DNA from 2 places in the Shewanella maritima genome. Region 2 is predicted to be linked to the other one. Evidence: predicted binding sites of a transcription regulator. Region 2 holds the regulator's gene; the other holds the start of a gene.
The links. Region 2 encodes sigma-54, which starts transcription at its own class of promoters, with help from an activator protein. Its sites were predicted from a motif close to GTTGGCACGNNNNTNGNNT; they were not measured.
Positions count from the first base shown of each region.

Region 1: EXU30_RS03710 (YggN family protein) is a predicted target of sigma-54. The motif match lies at 3,942-3,960, and genes of this name have one in related genera.

Region 1 covers NZ_CP036200.1:867,398-874,887, forward strand. Annotated here, with positions in the region: gene EXU30_RS03700 (DUF885 domain-containing protein) at 1-1,040, shown strand, start outside; gene EXU30_RS03705 (LysR family transcriptional regulator) at 1,624-2,565, opposite strand; gene EXU30_RS03710 (YggN family protein) at 3,074-3,895, opposite strand; gene glsB (glutaminase B) at 4,336-5,250, opposite strand; gene EXU30_RS03720 (50S ribosome-binding protein YggL) at 5,257-5,583, opposite strand; gene trmB (tRNA (guanosine(46)-N7)-methyltransferase TrmB) at 5,619-6,335, opposite strand; gene mutY (A/G-specific adenine glycosylase) at 6,617-7,490, shown strand, end outside.
Region 2 covers NZ_CP036200.1:1,592,283-1,599,772, reverse strand. Annotated here, with positions in the region: gene mgtE (magnesium transporter) at 1-79, opposite strand, end outside; gene EXU30_RS06935 (HPr family phosphocarrier protein) at 187-456, opposite strand; gene rapZ (RNase adapter RapZ) at 485-1,345, opposite strand; gene ptsN (PTS IIA-like nitrogen regulatory protein PtsN) at 1,342-1,785, opposite strand; gene hpf (ribosome hibernation promoting factor) at 1,788-2,075, opposite strand; gene EXU30_RS06915 (RNA polymerase factor sigma-54) at 2,099-3,589, opposite strand; gene lptB (LPS export ABC transporter ATP-binding protein) at 3,735-4,469, opposite strand; gene lptA (lipopolysaccharide transport periplasmic protein LptA) at 4,478-5,083, opposite strand; gene lptC (LPS export ABC transporter periplasmic protein LptC) at 5,070-5,630, opposite strand; gene kdsC (3-deoxy-manno-octulosonate-8-phosphatase KdsC) at 5,627-6,175, opposite strand; gene EXU30_RS06890 (KpsF/GutQ family sugar-phosphate isomerase) at 6,175-7,152, opposite strand; gene EXU30_RS06885 (calcium/sodium antiporter) at 7,187-7,490, opposite strand, start outside.

The DNA of each region.
Region 1 (7,490 bases), 720 kb from region 2:
GCTACTTAAACAAGTTAGAGCAACAAGCCGATACCCGTGATGGTGTGTGGAAGCTGCCTGAAGGTGATGTATTTTTCAATAACGCACTTAAGCGAACCACCACAACAGACATGACATCTGAGCAAATCCACCAGCTAGGACTGAGTGAAGTCGCCCGCATTCACGGTGAGATGAAGCAAATCATGGCGAAAGTTGGCTTCAAAGGTAACCTGCAAGAATTCTTCACCTTTATGCGTGATGACGAGCAATTCTATTACCCAGAAACAGATGAAGGTAAAGCGGCTTACTTAAAAGAAGCAAAAGCCATGATTGACGTCATGGAGTCACGCTTAGATGAAGTATTTAAAATTAAACCTAAAGCGCCACTTGTCGTGCGTCAGGTCGAGGCATTCCGTGAAAAATCTGCGGGTAAGGCGTTCTATAGCCAGCCAGCGCCTGATGGTTCACTACCAGGCATTTACTATGCGAACCTTTACGACATGAAGGCCATGCCTAAATACCAAATGGAAGCGCTTGCCTACCATGAAGGTATTCCAGGCCACCATATGCAAATCGCTATTTCACAAGAGCTTGAGGGCATTCCTATGTTCCGCAAGTTTGGCCGCTACACAGCTTACACTGAAGGCTGGGGACTCTATACCGAGTACTTCCCGAAAGAGATGGGCTTATACCAAGACCCTTATTCTGACTTTGGTCGTCTAGCAATGGAGTTATGGCGCGCGTGTCGTTTAGTGGTTGATACGGGTATTCACACCAAAAAGTGGACTCGTGAGCAAGGTATCGCATATTACGTTGATAACACGCCAAACGCTGAGTCTGATGCTATCAAGATGGTTGAGCGCCACGTAGTCATGCCATCTCAAGCTACCGCTTATAAAGTAGGTATGATCAAAATTCTAGAATTACGTGAAGATGCCAAAGCTAAACTTGGCGACAAATTTGATATTCGCGACTTCCACACACTTATCTTAAAGAATGGTCCTCTGCCGCTTGATGTTTTAGAGCAGCAAGTTGACCAATGGGTTGCGAGTGTTAAGTAAGCTAATACTTAGCTTATAGACATAAAATCGCTAAAAAGGACAAGCAAACGCTTGTCCTTTTTTGTTGCCACAATCACAGCACGCAACGGTTAGTATGAGTGATTAACTATCGGATAAAGCGTGCTTAGATACATCGCTAAGGTAGAAGCACGTAGACAAATAAGGCGAGTGTCACTGCAAGTCAGCTGAATTACAGGCAAAAAATAACCCCAGACAAAGTCTGGGGTACCAAAATTAGGATGATGGTTTGAAGGCTCGCACTGTTTGATAAATAAAACAGCTGCCAGCTAAGATCCAAAACTGCGAAGTTGCTGATTTGTATATTTAAAAAAGAAGGGGTCATTTCTTTTTTAAATATAGGGTTCAAATCATTTTGAATCAGATGAGGTCATTGTATTTATTTCAGAACAGAGTGCAATAGGACTTTTGCCCAGATCACCCTAAGCCATTGAAGTTAACTTTTTACCAATGTGATCAAGATCAACCTAAGCAACTGTTTCAATTGCAAAAACAAAAAACCGCGAACTAATTCGCGGCTTTTTACTAAATTCCGAACAATGTTTTCACCATGTATGGTTGGTGACTATTTGCGCATTTTATATAAATGCTCACATTTCGCGTCCCAATATGGCGGGCTACCAATGTGCTCTTTAATAAAGTCGATAAACGCACTAACCTTAGGCGCTAAGTGCTTACGGCGTGGGTAAACAGCTTGCAGTGGTAAGTTATTGGTTAACTGCCACTCAGGTAACAACGGAACCAAGGTACCCTGCTCTAACTCATCTTCAAGCAGGTAGCTTGCAAGGTAAACCACACCCAAGCCACTTACTGCCGCAGACTTAAGCGCTGGTGCATTATCCACACGGAAATTACCAGAAACGCCTATCTCGCAATAATCGTCACCTTTCTTAAACTGCCACATGCTGTGCTCATGCCACTCACCTTGGTAAACAAGGCAGTTATGGTCAACTAGCTGTTCAGGGCGAGTTAAGGTGCCGTGCTTAGCAATATAATCAGGCGACGCAGCTAACAAGAACTGACACTTCATTAGTGGCCTGGCAACCATGCCAAGTGGTAACTGCTCAGACATAGTTAACAGTAGATCTAAGCCTTCACTTACTACGTCAACCTTATGATCAAGCAAGCTCACCTGCAGTTCTAACTCAGGGTGCTTTGCCATAAACTCTGGCAGTGCCGGAATGATGTGCATGGTACCGAAAGACTGGGAAATACCCACCTTAAGTACACCACGAGTTGCATCATTGAGGTTATGCACACTGGCAACAGCTTGCTCAGCATCACGCAGTAGCTCTTCACCTTGAAGGTAAAGCAGATTACCCGCCTCAGTTAAACTTAAACTACGTGTCGTACGTTGAATAAGTTGCACACCAAGTTTGTGTTCTAAGTCAGCGACTTGAGTACTCACTTTGGATTTAGAAATCCCAAGACGTCTAGCAGCAGCACTAAAACTGCCTGCTCGAGCCACATGGGTAAAAATTGCAATGGGTTCTAACAGTTCTAACATGGAAGTCGCCTTAAATTGATTACGACACAAAAGTATTAAGCGAAGTCCTTCTGTTCATAAGCGGTCTACTTATTCGGCTAACATTACTCAACCATTGTGCTAACGGTTGCAACAATGCACCTCAGAAGGCGTCTACATCTTGTTAACGATTATCCGAAATAGCCAACTATTTCAGGAATCCAAGTTATTTTTCTTATAATTTTTATGAGTATAACAAAAAATTGTCCAATTGCTCTATATTTATAATTGACAATTTTTTTAGCCGAACAAAGTTGATATTTTTTGTGCAACTGATAGGAAACTATTTGTGCGACCAGCCCGTGAACAGGCAAAAAAAGCCCCTGTTACCTTGGATGAAGTAACAGGGGAAGGTCAGGATATTTGTTAAAATATCGAGGGAAGATTTTACGTGCTGCGTCTTCAACAACTTCGAAAGCAACAGCTTCGAAGAATCAAAACTCTAGGACTGACAACACAGGTTAGCTAATTTAGATAGCTAGTTAACACCTTATTCAGATTTAGCCACATACGAGCTAGGTTGCGTCAGTACATAAGGTGCAAGCTCTGGTACTTCTCGGCGTAGTTGCTGCTCTAGTTCAACAACTGACTGGAAGTTCTCGCATACTTTTTCAGCTCTATGTTCGATGTCTTTTGACTGCTCAGCGATTTGCATTTCGATGTCATCGCCAATGTTTTCCATTTTACGGCCAAAGGCTTCCATCTTCTCTTCAAAGCTGCCACCTTCAGAAGACATGATTTGACCACCTAGCGCCATCATCATGGTGCCGATAGAGTTAGTCATCACCTCTTCAATTTCTTTCTCGAACTCTTCGTTGAACGCATTTTCCATTGTGGTTTCTGTTGCGCCTAAGAAGAAACGATCACCCTGCTGGTATGCTAACTCGTCAACTCGATCTTGAATGCCAACCATTAACTCATCTATTTGGCTACCTGCCGCATCACCTAAGATTGGTGTCAGCGCCATGCTTACAGCTTGAGTGGCTAACACTACAACGTCACCAACTAGGTCAATCACTTCAGGTACTTGTTTAGATACGGCGTCAGAGTATTGATTAACAAGCGCTTGTTGTTTGGCATCAAGTTCAACTTGCTTGCCATTGACATACAACTCACCCATTTCGATACGATATTGTTCTTTACCTTGATCACTTACCTGCAAACGTTTTGGCTCAACAGTGATATCGTAGTTAAGCGCTACGTTGCACTCGTCATCGCTGAATGAAATCTTTGCTTGGGCCGGCATAGCAAAAGTAGTCGATAATACTAAGCCTGTTACCGCAGCAGCTTTAAGCAAGTGTTGATTAGTCATTGTCATCATCCTTAGTCGTTTAAGTCTTTCCAATTTGTTTAGGATAAAGCACGAGGTGTGCCAAATATTAAAAACCAATAATTTTCATAAACTTAAAGTTAAGGCAATGTCTTTAGCAAGTTGGACTTGATGAGCGAAATAACTAACAAGTTGGTCTTTTTAACTAGAGTTGAGGAATTTAACCAATGAGTGAATAACAGGTTAAATGATAGAAATCCAAGTTTGTGCCACAAAGCACTAAGTGATTTAAGCTGCAAGTGATTTAAGCTGCAAGTGATTTAAGCTGTAAGTGATTGAACCAGCAAACGAGAGATAAAAGTAACTTGCCGCAAATAGCGGTAAACAAACGCTGGTGCGATTGGAAATATGCACTTTAGCCAATACCTCTTTAAAGAGATGTTGGCTAAAGCTGTGAGCTGTTGTTAGATAAGTGACTCGCGTTAAAAAATTGAGCGCCCAAGTTGCTGACAAATATGCTCAAGCATGGCTGTGCCAGCGAGCGAATTACCGTTAGCATCAAGCTCTGGTGACCATACGCAAATCGACATATCACCGGGAATAACTGCGATAATACCACCACCAACACCGCTTTTACCTGGCATACCAACACGATAGGCAAACTCTCCTGCGCCATCATAAAGTCCAGAGGTTGCAAGCAAGGCATTAAGCTGACGGGTTTGTACCGGGGTAATAAGCTGCTTACCTGCAAGCGTCTTACCTTTGTTAGCAAGATAAAACATCGCTCTTGATAGATCGGCGCAGTTCATTCGCAGTGCGCAGTAATGGAAGTAGCTTTTTAAAACCGTATCAACATCTTCATGAAAGTTGCCGAATGACTTCATCAGGTAGGCAATCGCGGCATTTCGGGCACTGGCTTGATATTCAGAGTGAGCCACGGTTTTGTCGTAGCAAATAGACTGATTACCCGCCATCTCCCGTACCCGCTCAAGCATTCTATGCTTAGGGGCACTCAGTCTAGACTGAATAAGGTCGGCAATTACCAGCGCACCAGCGTTAATAAACGGGTTACGCGGCTTACCACGCTCAAGCTCAACTTGCACCAGTGAGTTAAACGACTGTCCTGACGGTTCTTTACCAACTCGGCTCCAAATCTCATCTTCTTGATAAAGATTAAGCGCCATAGTTAGACTAAACACCTTAGAGATACTTTGAATCGAGAATGGCTCTAAATAGTCACCCGCACCGATAGTCGTGCCGTCAATGCTAGTAACCGCAATCGCTAGCTTATTAGGATTAACATTCGCTAGTGCGGGAATATAGTCAGCGACTTTGCCCTGACCTAAAAGCGGCCGAACTATGTCGACCGCTTGTTTAAGTAAATCTGCTTGTGGCAATGTTCATTAGTCCCAGTAAAGGTCGTATAAAGCACTCACTTCAACATCTTTCGCAGGCTGCTCTGCCCAAAAGGCTTTAACCGCTGCCATGTCTTCCTCGGTGCACTTACCTAGAGTTTGAGTAGCGATAATGCCCTCCCACTCTTTATGGCCGCCACCATGGAAACCTAATTTGCGCGCCTCGATTACATCATCGATAAACTTATCAACAATCTCGTCAATCTGTGACTCTGTCACCGAATCTTCGAAAGTCCAGTTAACGTCGAATCCAAGCTCTTGGAACTCATCAACGCGTAGTTTCTTACGTAAACGACGGCTACGATTCTTAGCCATGTTATCTCTCCTTAATTGACGAAAAAGCAGCGAGTTTAAGCAGTGCGCTCAAACATAATATCCCAAACACCATGACCAAGACGGTGGCCACGAGCTTCAAACTTAGTTAAAGGGCGACTATCTGGGCGCTCGACAACAGTGCCATCTTTAGACTGGTTTTTAAAACCTTCTGCATCATGCATCACTTCTAGCATGTGCTCACTGTAGTTTTCCCAGTCTGTTGCCATATGGAAAACACCACCAATTTTAAGCTTGCGGCGAATAAGCTGAGCAAATTCAGGCTGTACAATGCGACGTTTGTGATGACGCTTTTTATGCCATGGATCAGGGAAGAATAACTGCACGCGAGCAAGCGAGCCATCAGCAATCGCGTTTTCTAGCACTTCCATCGCATCATGATGGTAAACACGTAAGTTGCTCACACCAGCTGCGCCAGCGTCAGATAAACAAGAGCCAACACCAGGCTTGTGTACTTCGATACCAATAAAGTTTAATTCTGGTGCGTCAGCTGCCATTTCAACTAACGACGCTCCCATACCAAAGCCAATTTCAAGCACTGTGTCTGCGTCACGGCCGAACACGTGAGTCAAATCAAGTGGCTCAGGGCTGTAGTCTAAACCCATAGTCGCCCAATGTGAGTCAATTGCTTGTTGTTGTCCCTTGGTTAAACGTCCTTCTCTTAAAACAAAGCTTCTGACTTTGCGAAGGTACTTACCTTCTTCGGTGAATTCCGCTGTGGTTACGTCGCTCATTGTTTCCTCTTTTATCATTAGAGACATCTCAGACTCAAACCTAGCCTACATTTAGTGCTTGATTAAGTCGCTTAGCTAATGATAGTCAATTAATTTTTACTAATCGGTCATTATACTCAATCAAGCTGCGGGAGTGGTAGTGTTATTAGCCAATAATGCCGCCAAATATGGCTACTAAACTAATCAACATGAACTCGCTAAATTCAACCGGGTGAAATTCTGCGATACATGCTTGTGCTTGCAGTCTTGTACTTAAAGGCTTGCCTATATACACTGCCCCGATGAAATCAAAAGCCTCATTTTCCTCTCGCATTATTACTTGGTACGACCAACACGGGCGTAAAAGTTTACCCTGGCAACAAAATAAAACCCCATACAGCGTATGGATTTCAGAGATCATGTTGCAGCAAACTCAGGTCGCAACCGTAATTCCTTACTATCAAACCTTTATGACCCGCTTCCCTACAGTGGTGGATTTAGCCAATGCCGAACAAGATGAAGTACTGCATCTTTGGACAGGGCTTGGCTACTACGCAAGAGCGCGGAATCTTCATAAAGCGGCTCAGCAAGTGCGTGATATGCACCAGGGCGAGTTTCCAACAGAGTTTGAGCAAGTGTTAGCACTGCCAGGCATCGGCCGCTCAACAGCAGGGGCGATTTTGTCTCTGTCGCTTGGTCAGCACCACCCTATTCTTGACGGTAATGTTAAGCGCGTACTGGCTCGCCACGACGCTATTGATGGCTGGCCAGGTAAGAAAAGCGTTGAGCAACGTCTGTGGCAGAAAACTGAAACGGTTACTCCCAAAAAAGATATTCAAAAATTTAATCAGGCAATGATGGATATGGGCGCCAATGTTTGTACTCGCTCAAAACCAAAGTGCGAACAATGCCCTATCGCTATCGACTGTGAAGCGCAGCTTCAGGGCAAGCAAACCCAGTACCCTGGAAAAAAGCCGAAAAAAACGATCCCTGCAAAGCAGGCCTGGATGCTAGTTGAGCTAAAGTTAGATAAAGCAACGGGTATAATGGGTAATTCGCCTGAGGTAAAACTACTGCAAAGGCCACCAAGTGGAATTTGGGGCGGACTTTGGTGTTTCCCGCAATTTGATTCACAAGCTCAGCTTGAACAGTTCGCCGCAGACAACCAGCTAACAC
Region 2 (7,490 bases):
ACATGCCGCTTCCTAGGGCCTGGGTGAGTTGATTGAGTCTTTGCTCTGTTAGCTCTGTATCTAAAACTTCGACACCCATTGGTAGACTCTCCCCAAAAAATTTTGCTAATGGTAGCTTATCAAGTCGAGTACCACTAATTCATTTTTATGATATTGATGTTAAAAATTCGCTTGTATCACAGAGGGTTAACTGTTTTCCTCGAACTTAGCATCAATCAGTGCGCTTACTGCATCGAGTGCAGCCTGAGCATCATTACCGCTAGCTGTGAGGGTAATGGTTTTTCCTACACCGCTTTCCAACATTAATAGCCCTAATACGCTGGCTGCGCTTGCTTGCTTGTCGCCATGGATAAGCGTTATTTCGGCGTCGAATTTCGCAGCTAGGGTTGCTAGTTTAGTTGCTGCGCGAGCGTGCAGCCCGAGCTTGTTAGATATGGTTATTTGTCGTTGCAGCATAGGGTTGTGCACTTTTTATAAGTATAGGCTAGCTTTGTGCTGGCGTGCTTAGCTCGCGGTGACTCACAAGTATTTTGTGTTTGATGTGCGTGCTAAGGCGTTTTGCTACTTGTTCAGCAATAAACACTGAGCGGTGTTGACCACCAGTACAACCTATCGCGATGGTGACATAGCTGCGGTTGTTACGCTCAAGTTGCGGCATCCAGGTTTCGAAAAAATTGTCGATTTGCAGAACAAACTTACCTACCTGAGGTTGCTGATTAAGGAAATTTTGTACCCCTTTGTCTAGGCCTGTTAGTGGTCTTAGCTCAGGCTCCCAGTGAGGGTTAGGTAGAAAGCGCACATCAAACATAAAGTCTGCTTCTTTAGGCATACCATATTTAAAGCCAAACGAGTTGATATTGATCACCAGTTCACGGTCGACACTGCCAAGCAAAATTTCTCTAACCTTGTCACTGAGCTCATAGATGTTGAACTCGGAGGTATCAATAAAGTGGTCAGTTATATTCGAAATAGGCTCGAGTAATTTACCTTCTTGAATTATGGCGTCTTGCAAAGACAGGTGTTGCTTAGACAATGGATGTAAACGGCGCGTTTCGCTATAACGTTTGAGTAGCACTTTGTCGTTCGAGCTCAAAAAGAAGCTAGTGATACTGATATCGGCTGGTAATAGTTGTAGCTGAGCCTGCAGTACTTTTCCTTGCTCCTTTATGTTGCGCACATCAACGCTAATCGCAATAAGCTCATGTGAGCCTTTAAGCTGCTCAAGCAATGTATTGATCAATGGGATCGGCAGATTGTCGACACAGTAGTAACCTAAGTCTTCTAGCACCCTAAGTGCAACGGACTTTCCTGAGCCAGAACGACCTGAGACGATAACCAGTTTCATTGAGCGATCACCTGATAGAGTTGAGTTTTATCTGTTGATTTACGTAACTGTTTGAGTGTTTGCTTGTCATTAAGCTTTTCTGCAATACAAGCCAGCGTTGCCAAATGTTGCTGACATTGGTCTGACGGTACAATAAGCGCAAATAGTAAATCGACAGGTTTATCATCGATGGCATCGAAGTCAATCGCCTCATCGCACTTGATAAATACGGCGATAGGCTGTTCGATACTGTCTAAACGGCCGTGGGGAATTGCGATGCCATTACCTATACCTGTACTACCTTTTTTTTCTCGAGCGACAAGACTTTCGAAAATTTCTTGTGCTGAAAGGTCTGAGTATTGCTCTGCTGCGATTTCGCTGATGAGTTGCAATACCTTTTTTTTACTGCCCGGAGTGGCACAGGCAGTGCACTCCGGCTGCAGGATGGTACGAATTTCCATCATTAATGCTTGGTTAGCTTCTCTTTATGTTTGATTACCTGGCGGTCAAGTTTGCTGATCAAAGAGTCGATTGCAGCATACATGTCGCTGTGTTCAGAAGTGGCGAAGACTTCTCCTCCACTAAGGCTGACTTTAGCCTCAGCCTTTTGTACTTGTTTGTCGACATTTAGGATAACGTGCACATTGTTGATTTGCTCAAAATGACGCTCTAGTTTGGCAAATTTACTGTCAACATACTCTCTAAGTGAGTCAGTTAATTCAATGTGGTGCCCCGTTAGGTTTATTTGCATATATCGTCCTCCTTTGATTGAGCTTATAAGCTCTTACGTTGGTTTGAGGGCGGGATAAGCATTGCTTCACGGTATTTCGCTATCGTACGACGAGCAACATTAATCCCTTGCTCCGCTAACAGTTGTGCCATTTTGCTATCGCTTAATGGCTTTTTCTGATTTTCAGCGGCGACCAGCTTTTTGATAAAGGCGCGAATAGCTGTAGATGAGCATTCGCCGCCGTCATCTGTGCTGACATGGCTTGAGAAAAAGTATTTGAGTTCAAATAGACCGCGTGGCGTATGCATGTACTTTTGTGTGGTAACCCTGGAAATAGTGGATTCATGCATCTCGACGGCCTCAGCAATATCGTTGAGTACCATTGGTTTCATGGCTTCTTCACCATATTCAAAGAAGCCTTGTTGGAACTGTACGATACAGTTGGCCACTTTTAACAGGGTGTCATTACGGCTTTCTAGACTCTTAATGAACCACTTAGCCTCTTGCAAATGACCGCGAATAAACTGGCTGTCAGCCTGGCTCTTGGTGCTACGAGCCATAGAAGCGTAATGCTGATTGACACCAATTTTTGGCATGTTGTCAGGGTTAAGCTCCACGACCCAGCGGCCATTTTTCTTTAATACTGAAACATCAGGTATGACATATTCATCATCACTAGGTGTGATTGCCGCTCCAGGCTTTGGATTCAATGATTGGATCAGGTGAATTGCTTCCCTAAGTTCATCTTCTTTAAGCTTGGTTTTACGCATAAGTAAACGAAAGTCACGGCCAGCAATCAGGTCGAGATAGTTGGCAATCAACATACGCGCATTGTCAATATGAGGCGTGTCATTAGGAAATTGCGCTAACTGTATAAGCAGGCACTCACTTAGATCGCGCGCAGCAACGCCAATGGGGTCAAAATGCTGAATACGTTTAAGTACTGCTTCAACCTCCTCTAGCTCAACCTCTTCATCGCCCATAGCGCTAAGGATATCTTCGGTGCTTTGGGTTAAATAGCCTGTATCGTCAATGGCATCGATAATGGCTGTGGCGATGGCTAAATCGGTATCAGAAAAAGGAGTGAGGTTTTTTTGCCATTCCAAATGCTCGTATAGACCTTCTGTGGTCTCGCCTTGAAATGGCATATCATCGTCGCGTGAGCCAGAGCTGGTTGCGCCAGTGCTGGCAACTGGTGAGGCTGTATAGACTTCATCCCAGGTGGTGTCCATTGGCAGCTCGTCAGGCATAGATTCTTTATTGAGCGAGTCTGCGAGATCAACGTTGGAAGTATCTGTTTCAGCAGACTTTTGGCTTGCTTCACTAAAATCGGTATCAGCTTGATCTTGTTTGTCTTTTGAGGCGTCTTTACCGTCGTAAAATTCTTCTACTTCAAGCAGTGGGTTAGAGTCTAATGCTTGTTGTATTTCTTGTTGTAGCTCCAATGAAGACAGCTGCAGTAGGCGAATTGCCTGTTGCAGTTGTGGGGTCATAGTCAGGTGTTGACCCATTTTGAGCTGTAGTGACGCTTTCATTTACCACTTATCCCTAGGTATCGTATAAGAGACACACATTAATGCTTGTAATTGGTTTCCTTAGGAGAGACTGGATTGGTACTCAGTCGAAGCTAATGCTGTCGCCGCCCATGTAGTTGAGCGAGCGAAACCAAATCATCAATAACTATAGCTTGAATTGTTCACCTAAGTATACTGCACGAACTTGCTGATCGCTCAAGATCTCATCTGGTGTCCCCTCGGCAATTAAGTTACCCTGGCTCACGATATAAGCATGCTCACAAACATCGAGGGTTTCACGCACATTATGGTCAGTGATCAGCACCCCTAGACCACGAGATTTGAGTTGCTGAATAATTTTCTTGATGTCGATTACCGAAATTGGGTCAACACCCGCAAATGGTTCATCGAGCAAGATAAATTTCGGGTTTGCAGCCAGTGCTCGGGCAATTTCTACTCGGCGACGTTCACCGCCTGATAATGCCATACCTTGGCTATCGCGAATGTGAGTGATATGGAATTCTTCGAGTAAATGTTCAAGTTCTTCAACACGTTGCTCTTTAGTTAGCTCTTTACGTGTTTGTAAAACTGCCATGATGTTGTCGTGTACAGTTAGTTTACGGAAGATGCTTGCTTCTTGGGGTAAGTAACCAATGCCTTTGCGCGCACGCAGATGCATTGGATCAGAAGTTAAATCATCTGCATCAATTAAAATGCGCCCGTGGTCACTTTTTACAAGTCCAACAACCATGTAAAAGGTGGTGGTTTTACCTGCACCATTTGGGCCCAGTAGACCAACAATTTGCCCAGTGGAAACCGATAAGCTTACGTCTTTCACTACTTGGCGGTTCTTATAGCTTTTAGCCAGGTTTTCAGCCGTTAAGGTGATTTGCTCTGTCATTACTTAGCCTACTGATTACCTTGTGTTGATGGCTCTTGCTGTTGTTCTATTCGCCTTTGCGGCTCAGGCTGCTGCTCGACAGGTGCTTGCTCTGACGGATCTTGGAAGTTCTCTGGCTGGATAATGGTAATCACTCGCTCATCGCCCTTACTTTGGGCTATGAGTTCTTGCTTATCAATGTTGTAGCGAATGATATCACCCGTTACCTGACTGCCTGCTTGGTCAAGCTTAGCCTTACCTGTCAGCGTCAAGGTGGTGCTTGCGAGGTCGTAGCGTACTTCAGAGGCGCTAGCGGTACCGATTTTACCGTCGTCTAACTCTTGTGAAAAAGTCGCAGGGTTACCAGTGGCGACTAAGGTTTTGGTTACAGAGTTATCAGAAGTAAATGCGCGTAGTTCATCTGCTTGAATATTGATTGAACCTTGAACCACAGTCACTGGACCATAAAAAATGATTTGGTTATTTTTTATATCTGCCTTTTGGCTAACTGAGCTAATTTTTACTTGCTGCTGTAAGTCGCCTTCTTTTGCTTCAAGGGAGCTCATTGGGCTAACAAGCCCAAGGGCAACAATTGCTGAAGCCAACAACATCTGGCGTGGATTAACGTGGTTCATAACGTCCTTCTACCTGACTAAGTAGTGTTAATTCTTGAGTATTTAGGTCTGCATGTAAACCTAAACCTTGAATTTGAAAGCCTTTGCCCTCGATAAATACCGCTGATTTAGAGGTGCCAATTAAGGTATTTAAATCCAATTGTATCTGTTGTGTGCTCAGCGATTGCAAAGGCTCATCAACGTCAACTGCATCAATAAGTACATCCTGGCTGAGCGTCACCACATCTTTATTTTTATCTAATTGACCTTTGCTAGCACTCAGTTGCCATTGTGCTTCGCCATCTTCAGGAAACACCAGATAAACAGGGTCAGTAAAGTGAGTCATGTTAGTCGACTCAAAATGCTCCATGTGTTTAGCACTCACTCGGCTTTCGATCTGCCCTAAATCATTAAAGGTGGTGGTTTTAAGATCGTTAGCGATAAACTCTGGGCGGTCGACACCTGAGTCGACTTTTAGAGCTTGCTCGTTACGCTTGGCTTGTACTTGCCAATAGAGAATAAGCGCGGCGCTAAAAAACGCGATGATGGCGAGGGTGACTCGGCTCATACACTCATACCGTGAGCGCTAGCCAGTTTATCTTGGCTTTGCAAAAGCAGATCGGTTAACTCTCGCAGCGCACCATGACCACCGTTAATGCTGGTTGTCATATCACAGTGTTGCTTAACAAACGGGTGTCCGTCGGCGACACAAACTGATAGGCCTACCGCCTTCATAACGGGTAAGTCCACCATGTCATCGCCAATATAGGCCACTTGCTCTGGTGTAACTTGATACAGCTCAAGGAGTTCTTTAAATGGCACAAACTTGTCGTCAATACCTTGGTAGATGTGAGTGATGCCCAGTGCAGTCATACGGTTTTCGACAATCTGCGATTTGCGACCTGTTATCACAGCAACTTGAATGCCGCTGCCAAGCAGTGAGCGCACGCCATAGCCATCACGGGTATGGAACGCTTTAAGCTCTTCGCCAGCATTGCTGAGGTAGATACGGCCATCTGAAAATACGCCGTCGACATCGCAGATCAGTAGCTTAATTTGCTGTGCTTTTTGCCAGATTTGATCGCTAACTGGACCATATAAACTTTGAGGCATTAAATTACTCCTGCTTTAACCATATCGAGCATGTTCAATGCGCCAATAGGCTGGTGCTGCCCATCAACGACAATTAACCCGTTGATGTTCTTATCGTCCATCACTTGTAGTGCTTGCGCGGCTAAAATGCCTGCCTGGATAGTCACACAGTTTGGCGTCATTACCTGTGCAATTGATGTGTCTCTTAGATTAACCTGGGCATCGATAACGCGGCGTAAATCACCATCGGTAAAAATACCGACCAGCTTGTTACTGTCATCAACCACACCTGCCATACCTAGGCCTTTCTTGGTGATTTCATAAAGGGCATCGGTAATGGTGATGTTTTGCTTAACCAGCGGCAGACGCTCGTCTTTATGCATCACATCGTCAACTTTCAACAATAGCTTTTTACCCAATGAGCCGCCTGGGTGCGATAGCGCGAAGTCATCGCGAGTGAAGCCGCGTGATTGCAGTAATGCTACAGCTAGGGCATCACCCATTACCAGAGTGGCTGTGGTGCTTGATGTAGGAGCTAAGCCTAATGGACAAGCTTCTTCTGGTACCTTGATGCACAAATGCAGCTTAGCCAGTTTTGCCATATTGGATTCTGGCTTCCCCGTTACCGCAATAACAGGTACGCCCATACGCTGGATAACCGGCATCAGAGTTAGAATTTCACTTGACTCACCTGAGTTTGAAATTGCCATCACCACATCGTTTTTAGACAGCGCGCCCAAATCACCATGGCTTGCTTCACCCGGATGAACGAAAAATGCTGGAGTGCCTGTACTGGCGAAGGTAGCTGAAATCTTATTGCCAATGTGACCAGATTTGCCCATACCCATGACAACCACTTTGCCTTTGCACTGCAAAATGAGCTCGCAAGCCTGACCGAAAGCGTCAGAATCGACATATTGGTAGAGGTTTTCTAATGCCTTTTTTTCAATATCAATAACGTTGCGACCCCATTGTCGCAATTGAGTTTGACTCGTCATGGGTACTCTCTTAATAAATTGTGCTGCTTATCATCTATTGAGATTGAAAAACGATGAATTGATAAGCAATAAAGGTAATTAGCAATAATATACCGTGCCAACGAGTAAGCTGCTTTTTAGCGCCGGTTGACAGTACAAGCACGGCTAATGCGGTGCTGGTGCCAAGTACCATATAAAAATCGCGTCCACTTGCAGCCGCGTCAATCGCACCCGGTGCAATCAACCCTGGTAATGCTAAGACTGCAAGTATATTAAATAAGTTCGACCCGACAATGTTACCTATTGCAAGGTCATCTTCTTTCTTGAGCACACCTGCAACACAGGCAGCTAGCTCTGGT